DNA from 2 places in the Paenibacillus sp. VMFN-D1 genome. Region 1 is predicted to be linked to the other one. Evidence: a T-box and tRNA genes for the amino acid it is inferred to sense, from the RefSeq annotation. Region 1 holds a T-box; the other holds one or more tRNA genes.
The links. The T-box of region 1 lies ahead of argS (arginine--tRNA ligase). A T-box ahead of a tRNA ligase gene usually reads a tRNA of that ligase, here a tRNA-Arg.
Positions count from the first base shown of each region.

Region 1 (7,953 bases):
GACTGATTTCATGCTTTTCCTCCTGACTCCTGCTGCCGAGGTTCAACCTCTTATGTACAAATTCCTGATCGGACAGACCTATCTCCATGTTACCGTGCTTACGGCCCAATCACAACCCGGGGGTAGAAGGAAATCAACGGTTCCAATGTTCTGGGAAAAGCCCAATGTATCAGCCTATGTTCCGGCATCACGGTATGCGGAGAATATCCAATAGGCTGCGGCCAGAGCAAAAGCATACAGGTATGTATACCCGATGACTCCCCATACGCCTGTAAGAAGAGCGGTATCACTTCGCATCAGGGTGTCGATCATTTCAGCCACCGGAGGGAAGGCCCAGCGGATCCAGGATAACCCTTCGGGCAGCTTGGCCGCAAACTGCCTCGCCCCAATCGATAAAATGACGATGATCAGCAAAATCGCCGTCGCGCGGCTGATATTGCGGATGTAAGCGGCTTGAAGGAAATAGCTGATGCCTGCGCCCAGCATGCCCAATGCCAGATGCCCGGAAGACGCGATAAGCCACTGCCGTGCGCTGACCGTTTCGGCGAACATGTTCATCACCACAGGATACAGCAGGAAAAATGCGCTTAAAAAGACGATGACGGCGAGCAGGGCCAGCATTTGGCTTGCAGCATATTTCCGCATGCTCCCTGCGTGAATTACGCTGAGCTGTTCCAATACGGCGCCCGCATGATTCAGGAAGCTGAACGACAACCATGCCCCGCCAACAAACAGAAATGCGGAAGTGACCGCATAGCTGTCCATCACCGGATTCGGCTTGTAGGAGTACAAAAGCATCATCGCAATCAGCATGCTCCCCACAGGAGCAAAGTATCGGTAAGACCGGATGTAGCTGGCAAGTAAAAAAGAAGCGAGACGAATCATAGCGTTCCTCCTTCTAAGGCAGCCGCCGCAGTCTTGAGCAGCTCGCCTAGATCCACTTCGGACGGTTCGTGCTGCGAAACGGATACGATATGACCGCCACCGTTAAGGATCCGCTGCAGCACATGATCGCTCAAGTCCGTTCTTACATGAATCTCGGATTCCGCCCCCTCTTTTACCCAAGCCACTTCCCTATCGCCGATCCCCTCTAAAGACTGGCGGACGCGTATCGGATCTCCATGAAAAACAATAGTCGCATACCGGACCGTTTCTATGCGGAACCCGCGCTCCTCCTTAACGATCTTTCCGTTCTCAAGCAGTACGATACGATCGGCCATTTGGTTGATCAGCTCCGGCTCATGGACGGACATGACCATCGCGGTCCCCATCCCCTTGATGTCCATCAGCAGGCGGACCACCTCTTTCTGCGAGGGGGTGTCGATCCCGGACAAAGGCTCATCCAGCAGCAGAAGCCTTGGTTTCCCCATCACCGCCTGAACCAGATTGATCTTCTGCAGCATGCCTTTCGAAAAATGGCACATTCGAACATCCCTGTACGAATCCATCCCCAGTCTCTTGAGCCATTCGGATATTTCCGACTGGACGGTCCGCTTGTCCATCCCTCGCGTAATGCCCATGCTCATCAAATACTCGCCCGGCGTAAACGGCAGCGCCGGAAACTTCTCGGCGACAAGTCCAATCGTGGGTCTTCGGACGCCCTCCATCCGCCGTCTTCCCTCGGTAGGACGGGATAATCCGGCCAGCAAGCGCAGCAGCGTGCTTTTGCCCGAGCCGTTTTTCCCGACCAGCGCCGTACACTCCCCTTTGGCGATTTCGAGCGTCATATGCTCAATCACTGCCCGGCGGTCGTAGCGTTTGCTGACATCCTCCAGCCGGAGGATGATCTCCGCCGGCGTGTTCCGCCGGCCGCTTTCTTGCTCCTGTACAGCCAACCAACTCTCCCCCCGTTCAACAAATGGCGTCACATCCGCTGCGGCGTTTTTAATCCGAGCAGATGCATCGTTCTCGCTAATGAAGAGCCCGTCAGCTCCGTCAGCTTCAGTCTCGCTTCCCTCAGGCTGCTGTCCTCGGTGACAATCCGTTCCTTGTTGTAAAAATGGTTGAACGCTTGAGCTACATCCAGCGCATACCGCGCCATCACCGACGGCTCGTTGTTCTGAATCCCGCGCTTCAGCTGGTCCGGGAAGCGGGTCAGCAGCTTCAGCAGCTCCCATCCGGAATCTCCGAGCTGGCCGTTAACCGCTTGGGCAGGCCCGGCCGTTCCACTCTCCGGTTCCCCGGCCGTGCGTCCTTTGGACAGCACGCTTTGGGTACGCGCATACGTGTACTGAAGATACGGCCCTGTCTCCCCGTCGAAATTCAGCGCTTCCTCCAGGGAAAAATCCACTTCGTTCTGGCGGTTGTTTTTCAAGTCCCCGAAAATAATCGCCCCGATGCCGACCGCCTCCGCGACCTCCTCCTTATGCTCGAGGCTGCTGTTTTTCTCTTCGATGATTTGCAATGCCCGGGCAACCGCCTCATCCAGCACTTCCTCAAGATAGACGATCTTGCCGCGGCGGGTTGACATTTTCTTTCCTTCAAAGCGCATCAGGCCAAACGGCACATGCTCGCATTGATCCACCCAGTCTGCCCCCATCCGGCGCAGCACGGCAAACACCTGCTGAAAGTGCAGCCTCTGCTCGCCGCCCACGACATACAGCAGCTTGTCGCCTTTCAAGACATCGTGCCGGTAAAGGGCGGTTGCCAGGTCACGCGTCGGGTAGATGGTCGTTCCGTCCGTTTTGATGATCAGGCAAGGCGGCATCCCCTCCTCATCCAGGCGCACGACCAGCGCGCCCTCGCTCTCTTCGAGCAGATGCTGGTCGCGCAGCTGATCCACGACGGCACCCATCTTGTCGTTGTAAAAGCTTTCCCCGAGCGTATAGTCGAAGCTGACGCCAAGGCGGTCGTACATCCGCTGAAACTCCTCCAAGCTGACGTCCACGAAATATTTCCACAGCCGGTAAGCTTCCTCATCCCCGGATTCCAGCTTCCGGAACCAGTCCCTGGCCTCCGGCTCCAGCGTCTCATCATGGGGTGCTTCCTCATGAAACCGAACGTAGAGCTTCAGCGATTCCTTGATCGGATTGGCCGCAATGGCTTCATCGTTCCCCCAGCGTTTGTAAGCGGCGATTTGCTTGCCGAACTGCGTGCCCCAGTCTCCCAGATGGTTGATGCTGGCGACGTCGTACCCTGCCAATTTGTACATGTTGTACAGGGCAGCACCGATCATCGTGGAGCGCAGATGCCCGATGCCCATCGGCTTCGCGATGTTCGGCGAGGACATGTCGATGAGCACTTTTTCTCCTTTTCCCAGGTTCGGTCTATGATGCGATGACGTCAACTCGTCCATGATTTGCTGTTCATAACGCTTCCGGTCCAGCCTGAAGTTGACATAAGGGCCGGCGGCCTCCGCCTGTATTCCGTTTCGCCCGTCAAATTGGGCAGCCAGCTCTTTGGCGATGTCCGCAGGCGATTTTTTAAACGTTTTGGCCAGCGTAAAGCATGGGAAAGCGACATCCCCCATCTGCGGCTGCGGCGGGATTTCCAGCAGGTCCTCGATTTGCTGCTTCGTCCACGGCACGTGCGGCTCGAGCGCCGACGCGATCCATTCCTGTAACATAACAATCATCCTTTCCATATCGTAACGACTATCAGAAATTAAAAAAGCCCCCGTCTCTAATATAGAGACGAGAGCCGAATTCCCGCGGTACCACTCTAAGTAAACGGCCCATGCGCCAGCACGGCATCCGTTTCCCTTGAAGCCTGTAACGGCGGCTAACCGGACCTCTCTACTCCGCACCCATCTTGCGGTTATCGTTCAAAAGGCCGTCTCCCGGGTGCGCTTCATGAAGGCGCGGCATACCGGCTTCCACCATCCCCGGCTCGCTTGATGCTCTTACGCTTCACTACTCTCCCGTTCCATGACGTTCAATTTTCCAATAGTATACACGGGGGACAGCAAAGAATGCAACACCCCAATTTCCTGCCGCAGGATTGCCTGTTCATGTTACCTCTTATGCATCCTGTGCCCGTTGGCAGGAATCGCCGGGACGGCATACGGCCAAATCGTTCATTTCCAGCAGCTCGATAAACCTGGCCAGCCTTGGCAGCAGCGGCTCCGCCTGCTCGCCGAACCGGGCATGGAGCTTGCCTGCGATATCCGCCATCGAGTGGGAACCGTCGCAGCAGGCGGCCACTTCACTGCCCAGCGCATCCAGCCGGATCTGGACGACCGCCGGCTGCTTCAGCCATTTGACCGACTGGCGGGCCAACCATCCCTCCCGCGGCACGGACAACGTCACGATCCCTTCGGTCTTCTCCCACTTCACCTTCGAATGCAGCACCGGAACCAAGTCCAGCAAGTTGATCGGTATTCCCGCGGCGTCCTTCCGCTTTTTCCGGTAGCCCAGCATGTTGCTACACCTCCCGCTTCGTCACGACGGACTCTTTCTTTTGCCGGAGAGAGATCCAGGCCAGCATCAAGACGACAAGCAGGAAAACGACCAGCGGAAGCACATTGCTGGAGACCAGAACTTCTCCCGGAATCGGAACGCCGAGCCAGATCAGGATCGCAATGATCACCCCGATCAGCGATTCGCCGGCGATCAGGCCCGAAGCCAGCAGCGTCCCCGTTTCCACCCTGGCTTTGAGCAATCCGGCGTCCTTCCGCGATCGCCATTCCACAAACCAGCGAACGATACCGCCGACCATGATCGGGGTGCTGACATGAATCGGCAGGTAGATGCCGACCGCTACGGTCAGCGAGTTGAGACCCAGGAACTCGAACACAACCGCCGAAGCCGCACCGATAAAAATCAGCTCCCACGGCAAATTGTTCGACATGATCCCCTCCACGATCAGCCGCATCAATACGGCCTTCGGCGCAGGGAGCTGCTCGGATCCGAGTCCGTAGCTTTCGTTCAGCACGGACAGAATGAAGCCGATCACCAGACCGGATACGAGTACCCCGATCATCATGGCCACCTGCTGCTTCCAAGGCGTCCCGCCCACGAGGTAACCTGTTTTCAAATCCTGGGAAATGTCCCCGGCCACAGCCAACGCAACGCAGACGATCGCTCCAACCGTCAGTGCGGCGATCATTCCGCCCATACCTGATAACCCGGTCATCTTAAAAATAAACGTTACGATGAGCAGCGTCGCAATCGTCATGCCGGACACGGGTGAAGAGGAGCTCCCCACCAGGCCAACAATCCGGGAAGCGACCGTTACGAACAAAAAGCCGAAAATGGCGATGGCGATCGCGCCAATGATCCCCACGTCGGTCAGCGGGGCAAACGCGATGATAATGACGAGAAGCGCAATCATGATCGTCACCCAAAAGCCGGGAATATCAAACTGGGTGCGGACAAGCGTCACCTTCTGCCCGTCTCGTTTGCTCAAGCCGGACAAAGTTGCCGCCAGCGAACTGAACAGCATGGGCAGGGTTTTGACCAGCGTGATCAATCCCCCTGCCGCCACTGCGCCCGCGCCAATGTAGCGGATGTAACCCTCCCAGATGCCCCAGGCGTCCAGCTGCGAAATCGGCGCTTCGGCCGGTGACAGCACAGCTTGTGCGCCTCCGCCGAAAAAGCCGATCATCGGAATCATCACGAGCCAGGCCATGATCCCGCCGGCAAGCATCTGCCCCGAAATCGCCGGACCGATAATGTAGCCAACGCCAAGCAGCGCAGGGTATGTATCCATGCCGATGACCGCGTTTTTAAACCGGGAAATGCCGGTCTCGATCTCGGTCTTGAACCACTTGAAGCCATCACCCAGCGCTTTCACCAGCCCGCCGGCGATAAATCCGTACAGCACCATTTTTGCGCTCTTGCCGCCGGTTTCTCCCGATATGAGTACTTCGGCGCAGGCGGTGCCTTCCGGGTAAGGCAGCGTCTGATGCTCATTGACGATCAGCAGCCGGCGCAGCGGGATCATCATCGCGACGCCCAAAAATCCCCCGACGAGCACGATGAAGCTGACGGTTCCGATGCCCGGGACTTGATTCCACATATACAGGGCGGGCAGAGTAAAGATCGCCCCGGCTGCCACCGCCTCGCCCGCTGTCGTCATCGTTTGCACGATATTGTTTTCCAAAATCGATTTTCTCTTAAACAATCCTCGCAGGACACCGAGCGATATGACGGCGGCTGGAATGGATGCGCTGACCGTCAGTCCGATTTTAAGTCCCAGGTAGGCGTTGGCAGCTGCGAAAACAACCGCCAGGATGATGCCCAGAATGACGGCCAGCACCGTAAGTTCCGGCAGTGTTCTGGATGCAGGTATGTAGGGGATAAAGCTTGAAGATTCCTTGGTGCTTTGCTTGTCCATGTTGTTCTCCCTTCTGCCGATACAGGTTGTAGTAACCATTCATATGTTACCCGGATCCATGGAAAAACAATCGCATAGACGGAGGTGTAACCCTGAAACGAAAAAAGCCTGACCGCCGGGTCATCCCCCGGCAATCAGGCAGTCGTTCAATGCTGTATAATGATCGGTCAGGCCGCGACGAGCATTTGCCGGCAGGCTTCGGCGCAGCGGCGGCAGGCCTCGGCGCAGGCCTGGCAGTGATCGTGCTCGTGCTTGCTGCATTCTTCGGCGCACGCTTCGCAGGCCGTGATACACAGCTCGCAGATCTGCGTCACAAACGGGCTGTGGCGAAGCATCGACTGCGCCGCCAAATCGCAAATATCCGCGCATTCCCGGTCCAGACGGATGCATTCACGCAGCATGGCGAGCTCATACTCCTTCAGACTGGACACATAACACACATTACAGGCATTCATGCACTGCAAACAGGCTTCGATACAATCCTTGTACTGTTGTTCCTGATTCATCATGATCGATCTACCTCCCGTGATTGATTGCTCTGCACATCTATTAACCGTTTGGGAGGCGTTATAACCAGGAAAATTCAGTCTGTCTCCCGCAGCCCGCCTTGTTCGAGGCTGAGCAGAGCCTGTTCGAGCTCACTCCGCGAAAAGTGCTCGCCGATGAAAACCGCAACATCCGGAACATTTCCCTGCGGGGTGATTTTCATAAAATCGGACTCCCGGAAGGCATATTGGAATAGGAAGCGGCTGGCCGTATCGCTGAAGGTCAGCACACCTTTGGCCCGGTACACGTCCCGCGGAAGATTGGCGATCAACCGTTCAAAGGCCAGGCTCTCAACGGGACCTTTAAAATAATGGGTGTAAACCATAACATGATCATGCGATTCATGTGCATGCGATTCATGTGCATGTGATTCATGGTTGTGCGATTTATGGGCTTGATGCCGGTGATGCAAAGGTTGCGATTCCCCGCCATGATCCGAAGCTGATTCACCGTGCGGTTCGGCGTTCTGCTCCCTGCCATTTTGCGGTACAAGCTCTCCCAAAGCCTGCTTGCTCTCATTGTCCGCCGCGCGAGTCCAGTCTGCCTTGACTCCTCCCAGAGCATCAAGCAGCGCCGGGATGTCCACCCGGCACCGGACCGCCTTCCACACAACAGCGTATCCGTTCCAGCGTTCAACAATGCTTTGCAGCAGGTCTTCCTCCTCTTCTTTGACCCTGTCCATTTTGTTCAGGATCAATGCCGATGCACAGCGGATCTGTTCCTGCATGAGCCGGTAGGTTTTGCCCTTCTGAACGTTGTAAAGCTCCAGCAAATGAGCGGAGTCCACGACCGTCATGATGCCCCTCAGGTCGATCGGCAAATAGAGAGCTGCCTCGGACACCCCCTCCAAAATTTCCATTGGATTGGCGATGCCCGTCGCTTCGACCACGATGACATCCGGTGCCTCGCGCTGGATCAGACCGGCGATTTCCCCGCTCAAGTCCCCGCGGATCGAGCAGCAGATGCAGCCGCTCAGCATTTCCGTCATCGGGACCTGCTCCTGCACCTGCAGCCCGTCGAGGTTCACGTCACCGACCTCGTTCATGATGACCGCCGGCAGCAATCCCTCGCCCTGCCAATGGTCTATCAGCTGCTGCAGTAATGTCGTTTTTCCGCTACCGAGAAATCCGG
Region 1 is NZ_QRDU01000001.1:2,740,533-2,748,485, forward strand. It holds gene C7820_RS12535 (hypothetical protein) at 1-12, opposite strand, end outside; gene C7820_RS12540 (hypothetical protein) at 175-885, opposite strand; gene C7820_RS12545 (ABC transporter ATP-binding protein) at 882-1,835, opposite strand; gene argS (arginine--tRNA ligase) at 1,865-3,565, opposite strand; T-box leader at 3,626-3,876, opposite strand; gene C7820_RS12555 (PqqD family protein) at 3,960-4,358, opposite strand; gene C7820_RS12560 (OPT family oligopeptide transporter) at 4,363-6,276, opposite strand; gene C7820_RS12565 (four-helix bundle copper-binding protein) at 6,444-6,782, opposite strand; gene C7820_RS12570 (CobW family GTP-binding protein) at 6,860-7,953, opposite strand, start outside.

Region 2 (7,953 bases), on a different contig from region 1:
TATGGGATGGCCGATATTACTTAGCGATCTTAGCGAAGTATGCCAATGTGCGAACCAATTGGGAAGTGTAAGACATTTCGTTGTCGTACCAAGCAACGGTTTTAACCAGCTGTTGGTCGCCAACAGTCAACACTTTCGTTTGAGTAGCGTCGAAGAGCGAACCGAACGTGATGCCTTTGATGTCGGAAGATACGATTTCGTCTTCAGTGTAGCCGTAAGTTTCTGGATCGGAAGCTTCTTTCATTGCTGCGTTTACTTCGTCAGCCGTTACTTTGGTATTCAGAACTGTAACGAGCTCAGTCAGGGAACCTGTTGGTACAGGTACGCGTTGAGCGGCACCGTCCAGTTTGCCTTGCAGTTCTGGAAGAACCAGACCAATCGCTTTTGCAGCGCCAGTGGAGTTAGGAATGATGTTTTCGGCAGCTGCACGCGCACGACGGAAGTCACCTTTTGGATGCGGAGCGTCCAGGGTGTTTTGGTCGCCAGTGTAAGCGTGGATCGTTGTCATCAAGCCTTGAACGATACCGAACTTGTCGTTCAGCGTTTTGGCCATTGGAGCCAGGCAGTTCGTTGTGCAAGATGCGCCGGAGATTACAGTCTCAGTTCCGTCCAGTGTCTCATGGTTAACGTTGTATACGATCGTCTTCATGTCGCCTGTAGCCGGAGCGGAGATTACAACTTTCTTAGCGCCGCCTTTAAGGTGTTTCTCAGCAGCTTCTTTCGTTGTGAAGAAGCCTGTGCACTCGAGAACGATGTCTACGCCAAGATCGCCCCAAGGAAGTTCTTCAGGGTTACGGTTCGCCAGAACCTTAACTTCTTTACCGTTCACTTTGAAGAAGCCGTCGTGAACTTCGATGTCTCCGTTGAAAGTGCCTTGCGTTGTATCATATTTGAGCAGATGGGCCAACATCTTAGCGTCAGTAAGGTCGTTGATGGCTACAACTTCGATGCCTTCCACATTTTGAATACGGCGGAAAGCGAGTCGTCCGATACGTCCAAAACCGTTAATGCCTACTTTTACACTCATTGAATAGTCCTCCCAAAAGTTCGTATTTTATTTATTCAAAACAGGTAAATACCTGTCATGACATCAAAAGGAATGTTGTTTACTCACTGCCAATTTCCCGGCAGATCTCGATAGCGGCCGCTTCGTCAACCACCAGAATGTCCTCGTGGCCAAATTTGAGCACCGCATGGATCGCTTTGGCCTTGCTTCGGCCGCCCGCAATGCCTATGACGGTCTCGGTCCGCATAATGTCCTCCAGCCGCAGCCCCAAAGTCATCATTTTATGAACGACAACGCCTTGTTCATTGAAATAGTAGCCAAAGGATTCGGCTACGGCTCCTTCCGACCGGATCTCCTCCACGGCGGCGGGATCCAGCCTTCTGCGGCGGGTCATCTCCATCGCGTCCCCGATGCCGTGCATGATGATGCGGCAGTGCCTAATCGCCTGCACGATCTCCTGGATGTTGCGGTCCTGCACCAGCGACTGATACGCTTCATCGCTCAGGAGGTCCGGCACATGCAGCAGCCGGTACTGCGCGCCGACGCGCTTGGCCATTGTGGATGCGATCGTATTCGCCTGAAACTCCACGCTTTCGCCAAGTCCGCCCCTAGCTGGCACGAACCAGCTGTTCTTCATCGGTACGGCCGCCTGCGGCGTCAACTGCTCCGCCACTTCGGCGAGCGTTGAGCCTCCAGTCACCGCTACGGTGTCCCCTTGGTTCATGACGCCAAGCAGCGCTTTGGCACCCGCGCGTCCCAAGTCACGCTTCGTGAGCGGCGACGATTCGCAATCCCCGGGCACGACCACGACTTTGCGCAAGCCGTACGTCTGGCGGATCTTCTCGCCAAGATCATTGAGGCCGAACAGCACTTTCACCATCGGTTCCATCTGTTCGAGCAGCTTGCTTCCCGCCTCACTGACCCTCATCCCAGAGCTCTCGATCTCAATCAGGCCCTGGGACTTGAGAAGATCCGTCTCGGCCCGCAGCACCCGCTCGGTCATATGCAGGGATGCAGCGAGCGTTCTCCGGCCGATCAGCTCCGACAGCATGATCTGATGAAGAATGGTATATCTGGTCTTGAGAACGTCCACGAGATCAGGCAGAAGCTGCTTTTGTATCTCTAATATATCCCGCATTTCTTTCCACTCCTGCAACTTCGCTTCCCTCTCTCCCCTGGCCCCAAAATGTCCCGGGTCAACGTTTTAAGTCCCACCACTATTCTACTCAATAATGGCGCTGGTTGCAAGTAGTCCACTGACTATAATTCACATCAGCCTTTCCTCCTATACAGCATTTTCCTGATTCAAAAAATTTAATAACATAACCCTTGCATTTTGAGGCAAGCTATCATATAATAACTCTTGCTATTGAATTTTGCGCCCGTGGTCCAATGGATATGACGTAGGCCTCCGAAGCCTGAGATCGAGGTTCAATTCCTCGCGGGCGCGCCATTTTTCTTCAATAGAAGAGAACGCAGAACGACAACCGTTCTACGTTATGTTTTTAACCAAACGTACCACAGCCAATCAGATGGCTATTTTTTTTACCTCGAGTTTGACTTTCTTTGACTTTTTGTTTGAAATTGTTTATCATGTGGTTAATACGGTAACAGTATGTATAGAATGACCTATTTTGAGCCAATTAAGGGAGGTTTTCCACGTGAGTTATATTCCTATGGTCGTCGAACAAAGCAACCGCGGTGAACGGGCTTACGACATCTATTCCCGTTTGCTGAAAGACCGCATCATTTTCCTGGGCACCGAAGTCAATGACGTGGTCGCCAATTCTATCATCGCCCAGCTGCTGTTCCTCGCAGCCGAAGATCCGGAGAAAGACATCCATTTGTACATTAACAGCCCCGGCGGATCCATTACGGCCGGTATGGCGATTTTCGATACCATGCAGTTCATCAAACCGGACGTATCTACAATCTGCGTAGGCTTGGCCGCTTCCATGGGCGCGTTCCTGCTGAACGCCGGCGCCAAGGGCAAACGCTTCGGCCTCCCAAACAGTGAGATCATGATCCACCAGCCGCTCGGGGGTGCGCAAGGTCAAGCTACGGATATCGAAATCCGCGCCCGCCGCATTCTGAAAATGCGCGACACCTTGAACCGCATCCTGTCCGAACGTACCGGACAGCCGCTGGAGCGCATCGAGAAAGACACCGACCGTGACTACTTCATGAGCGCAGCTGAAGCGCAGGAATACGGACTGATCGATAAAGTTCTGGAAAGCACTCCAATCCAAGGCGTGTAAATATTAGCGGCTTTGGAACCGAAGAAAAACAGGGAATCTCCCCGAATCGATCCGCTTACGGATCGCCGGGGGGCTCCCTGTTTTTTTGTTTTTCAAGGCGTCAAGCAGGCTGCAAGCCGCCCATGAACATGATTCTCATAGGCTTGACCACATCAATATATTGATGTATTATTCTTGATACATGCCAAATATCATCTACATATTGATTTCCATCGGCATAGTATATATAACATATTTTTCCCTCTATCCCAGTCTATTCGTTGTAGTTCTAGGATGAAGGGATTTCATTTTCAGCGAAGCTGAACCATTCTGTGATCACAAGAACAACGACCACGATATGTGGTGTGGTTATCTTCAATGACGTCAAATAGACGTTTTTTTTACGCCCGTGACCACGGCAGAGAACATTATTCAGGAGTGAAGGATCATGCTGATCGTCTATGATTCCAAGACCGGCAATGTCAGACGCTTTATCAACAAGCTGAACATGAGAGCCATTCCGATCGAAGAGCAGGAGCAGGTGAATGAGCCTTATGTGCTCGTAACGTATACAACGGGTTTTGGGCAGGTGCCCGAGAAAGTGTCCAACTTCCTGTCGAAGAACAACCGCATGCTTCGCGGCGTGTCGGCCAGCGGCAACCGGAACTGGGGGCCTCGTTTCGCCAAAAGCGCGGATACGATATCGGAGATGTACGATGTGCCGGTCATCACCAAGTTTGAGCTTTCGGGAACGATGCGGGATACGGAGATTTTCAAAGAGAGGGTGCGGAGCATTGAAGCATATTGAACTCAACAACGAAATTATGCAGCGCGGATCGGACGGTTACTTTCAATTGGAAAAAGACCGGGAGGCGGTTGCCGCCTTTATGGAGGAAGTGGAGCGCGATACAATGAAATTCGGCTCCCTGCGCGAGAAGCTGGATTACCTTATTAGCAACGACTACTATGAGAACGTGTTTGAGCATTACACCTACGACGAAGTCGAGTCCGTGTTCAACCTGACGGCGAGCAGCGACTTCCAATTCCAGTCCTACATGGCGATCTCGAAGTTCTACAAGGACTATGCGATGAGAACCAACGACAAGAAGCAGTACCTGGAGCAATACCCGGACCGCGTCGCCATCGTGGCGCTGTACTTGGGCGAAGGAAATATCGGTAAAGCGCTCCGTATCGCCGAAGCGATGATCGAGCAGCGGCTGCAGCCTGCGACCCCGACCTTCCTCAATGCCGGCAAAAGCCGCCGCGGCGAGCTGGTCTCCTGCTTCCTGCTGGAAATGGACGATTCGCTCAATTCGATCAACTACGTGCTCGGGACCTGCATGCAGCTGTCCAAAATCGGCGGCGGCGTAGCCGTCAATTTGTCCAAGCTGCGTGGGCGCGGCGAACCGATCAAAGGTGTGGCCGGAGCGGCCAAAGGCATCATGCCGGTGCTGAAGCTGATGGAGGACGCGTTCTCCTATGCCGACCAAATGGGCCAGCGCAAAGGCTCGGGTGCCGGATACTATAACATTTTCGGCTGGGATGTCATCGAGTTCCTCGATTCGAAGAAAATCAACGCCGACGAGAAGCTGCGCATCAAGACGCTGTCGATCGGGCTGATTGTCCCGAACAAATTTTACGAGCTCGCCGCCCAGAACAAGCCGCTTGTGGTCTTTGGCCCCTACTCGGTATACAAAGCCTACGGCAAGCATCTGGACGACCTCGATATGGACGAAATGTACGACGAGCTGCTCGCCAATGACCAGGTGACGAAGAAAACCGTCATGAGCGCCCGTGACATGCTGACGAAAATCGCTTCGATCCAGCTCGAGTCCGGTTATCCGTACATCGTGAACAAATCGAACGCCAACAAGGTGCACGCGCTGAAGGATGTCGGCCAGATCAAAATGTCCAACCTGTGCACGGAAATTTTCCAGCTGCAGGAGACTTCGGAAATTAACGACTACGGTGTCGACGATGTGATCCGCCGGGACATCAGCTGCAATCTGGCCTCGCTGAACATCGTGAACGTGATGGAGCAGGGAAAAATCAAGGAATCGGTCCGTGTCGGCATCGAGGCCCTTACGGTCGTCAGCGATCACTCCCGCGTGGAGAACGCGCCGGGCGTGAGCCTTGCCAACAAGGAGCTGCACTCCGTCGGCCTTGGAGCCATGAACCTGAACGGTTACCTGGCCAAAAACAAAATCGCATACGAGAGCGCGGAAGCACGCGAGTTTGCGAGCACCTTTTTCATGATGATGAACTACTACTCGCTGGAGCAAAGCATGGAAATCGCGCGCGATCGCGGCGAAACGTTCCGGGACTTCGACAAGTCCGAGTACGCGAAGGGTACCTATTTTGACCGCTATCTCGAAAAGGACTTCCGGCCGCAATCGGAACGCGTGAAGCAGTTGTTTGAAGGCATCGAGATCCCGTCCCCTGAGGACTGGGCGCAGCTCAAGGCGCTTGTGCAGAAGCACGGACTGTACCATGCCTACCGTCTGGCGATCGCGCCGACGCAGAGCATCTCGTATATCCAGAACGCGACGTCCAGCGTCATGCCAATCGTCGAGCATATCGAAACGCGTACCTACGCCAACTCGACGACATATTACCCGATGCCGTTCCTCAGCGCGGAAACGCAGTGGTATTATAAATCGGCCTACAATATCGACCAGTTCCGCCTGATCGACATGATCGCGGAAATCCAGCAGCATGTGGACCAAGGCATTTCCACCGTGCTGCACGTCAACAGCACCGTATCGACCCGGGAATTGTCCCGTTTCTATATTTACGCCGCCCAGAAAGGGCTCAAATCGCTGTACTACACCCGGACGAAAAAATTGTCCATCGAAGAGTGCACCAGCTGCGCTGTCTAAATTCGAATATTACGCAAGGCGACGGCGGGGGCTTGAACAGCCCCTGTCGCCTTCTTCTATAAAAGGAGCAATGGTCTGATGAAAGCAGTAAACTGGAACCGGCCCGACGACGATTTTACGCTCATGTTCTGGCAGCAGAACATTATGCAGTTTTGGACCGACGACGAAATCCCTTTGTCCGACGATAAAATGGACTGGATCAAAATGACCGACGAGGAGCGCACCGCCTACAAGCATGTTCTTGGCGGACTGACGCTGCTTGATACGCTGCAGGGCGGCGTCGGCATGCCGAAAATTTTGGAGCATGTGGAAGGCCTGCAGCGCAAAGCCGTGCTCGGATTCATGTCGATGATGGAGCAAATCCACGCCAAATCGTACAGCAGCATTTTCACCACGCTCGCCTCGACGGAAGAGATCGACGCCATTTTCCGCTGGGTGGAGGACAACGAGCAGCTGCAGTTCAAAGCGAAGAGCATCGAATCCTGGTACGCGAACATTCAAACGAAGCGCGATCTCTACAAGGCGATGGCCGCTTCCGTCTTCCTGGAAAGCTATCTGTTCTACAGCGGCTTCTTCTATCCGCTTTACCTGGCCGGCCAGGGCAAAATGACCAGCAGCGGCGAAATCATCGACCTGATCATCCGCGACGAGAGCATTCACGGCCTGTACGTCGGCACGCTGGCCCAGGAGCTGTTCCAGGAGTTCTCTTTCGAAGAGCAGGAGGAGCTGCGCCGGGAGCTGTACGAGCTGCTTGAGACGCTGTATCAGAACGAGGTGAAATATACGGATGACCTGTACAGCCCGATCGGACTGCAGGAGGAAGTGAAAACCTATGTCCGCTATAACGCCAACAAAGCACTGATGAATCTCGGTTTCGAGCCGCATTTCCCGGAAGAGCCGATCAACCCGATCGTCTTCAACGGGATCAGCACCCACACCAAGCAGCATGATTTCTTCTCGAAAAAAGGCAACGGCTACGTCCGCGCGATCAACATCGAGCCGCTGTCCGACGACGACTTCGTGTTTGACGTATAAGTTCAGGCAAGGAACAGAAGGAGCTCCACTCCATAACAAAATCCCCTTTGAGCAGACAAGTGCAGGAAAGCGCACTGCCGTTTGCTCCGAGGGGATTTTTTCTGGGATTGTCGTACTGCCGTACGTATTGGTCTCCCCTTCAATTCCTTCCATGGATACCCGATAACCTTCGCGGCGTAATTCCTTGTTGACATTTCAAATTATTTTGAAATATAATGTTCCCGATCCAGTCATTTCAAAATAATTTGAATTATAGGGGTGAACTACGAATGTCAACTGATCAACAAACTCGGCTAAGCGGCTCTACATCCGAGATCGCTTCCATCAAGCAGCGGGGCATGGGATGGAGTTTGGCACTGCTTGCTCTAGCACAGCTGATTTACGGGCTCGACATCAATATCGTTTTCGTCGCTTTGCCTGAGATCGGACATGGCCTTGGCTTCTCGGAACAGTCCCTGCAATGGGTGGTCAGTGCTTACACGGTTTTCTGCGGGGGCTTCCTGCTTCTTGGAGGGCGTGCTGCCGATATGCTGGGACAAAAGCGAATGTTTATTTTTGCGTTGGTCCTTTACGCCCTTTCCTCGCTATTGGGAGGCTTGGCTTGGGACCCGCTCGTCATCATTATAGCCCGTGCCATCCAGGGTATCGGAGCTGCGTTCCTGTTTCCCGCTACGTTATCGCTGATCAACCGATTGTTTGAGGAAGGCCCGCGCCGAAACCGCGCTCTTGCCGTATGGGGCGGGGCTGGAGCCAGCGGCCTGACGATTGGCTCGATCCTGGGCGGGATATTAACCAA
Region 2 is NZ_QRDU01000003.1:605,067-613,019, forward strand. It holds gene gap (type I glyceraldehyde-3-phosphate dehydrogenase) at 17-1,027, opposite strand; gene C7820_RS23645 (sugar-binding transcriptional regulator) at 1,107-2,144, opposite strand; tRNA gene C7820_RS23650 (tRNA-Arg) at 2,385-2,459, shown strand; gene clpP (ATP-dependent Clp endopeptidase proteolytic subunit ClpP) at 2,668-3,264, shown strand; gene nrdI (class Ib ribonucleoside-diphosphate reductase assembly flavoprotein NrdI) at 3,692-4,051, shown strand; gene nrdE (class 1b ribonucleoside-diphosphate reductase subunit alpha) at 4,038-6,122, shown strand; gene nrdF (class 1b ribonucleoside-diphosphate reductase subunit beta) at 6,201-7,157, shown strand; gene C7820_RS23675 (MFS transporter) at 7,427-7,953, shown strand, end outside.
Region 2: it has a tRNA-Arg gene. The T-box ahead of argS (arginine--tRNA ligase) is inferred to sense a tRNA for this amino acid. The anticodon was not compared.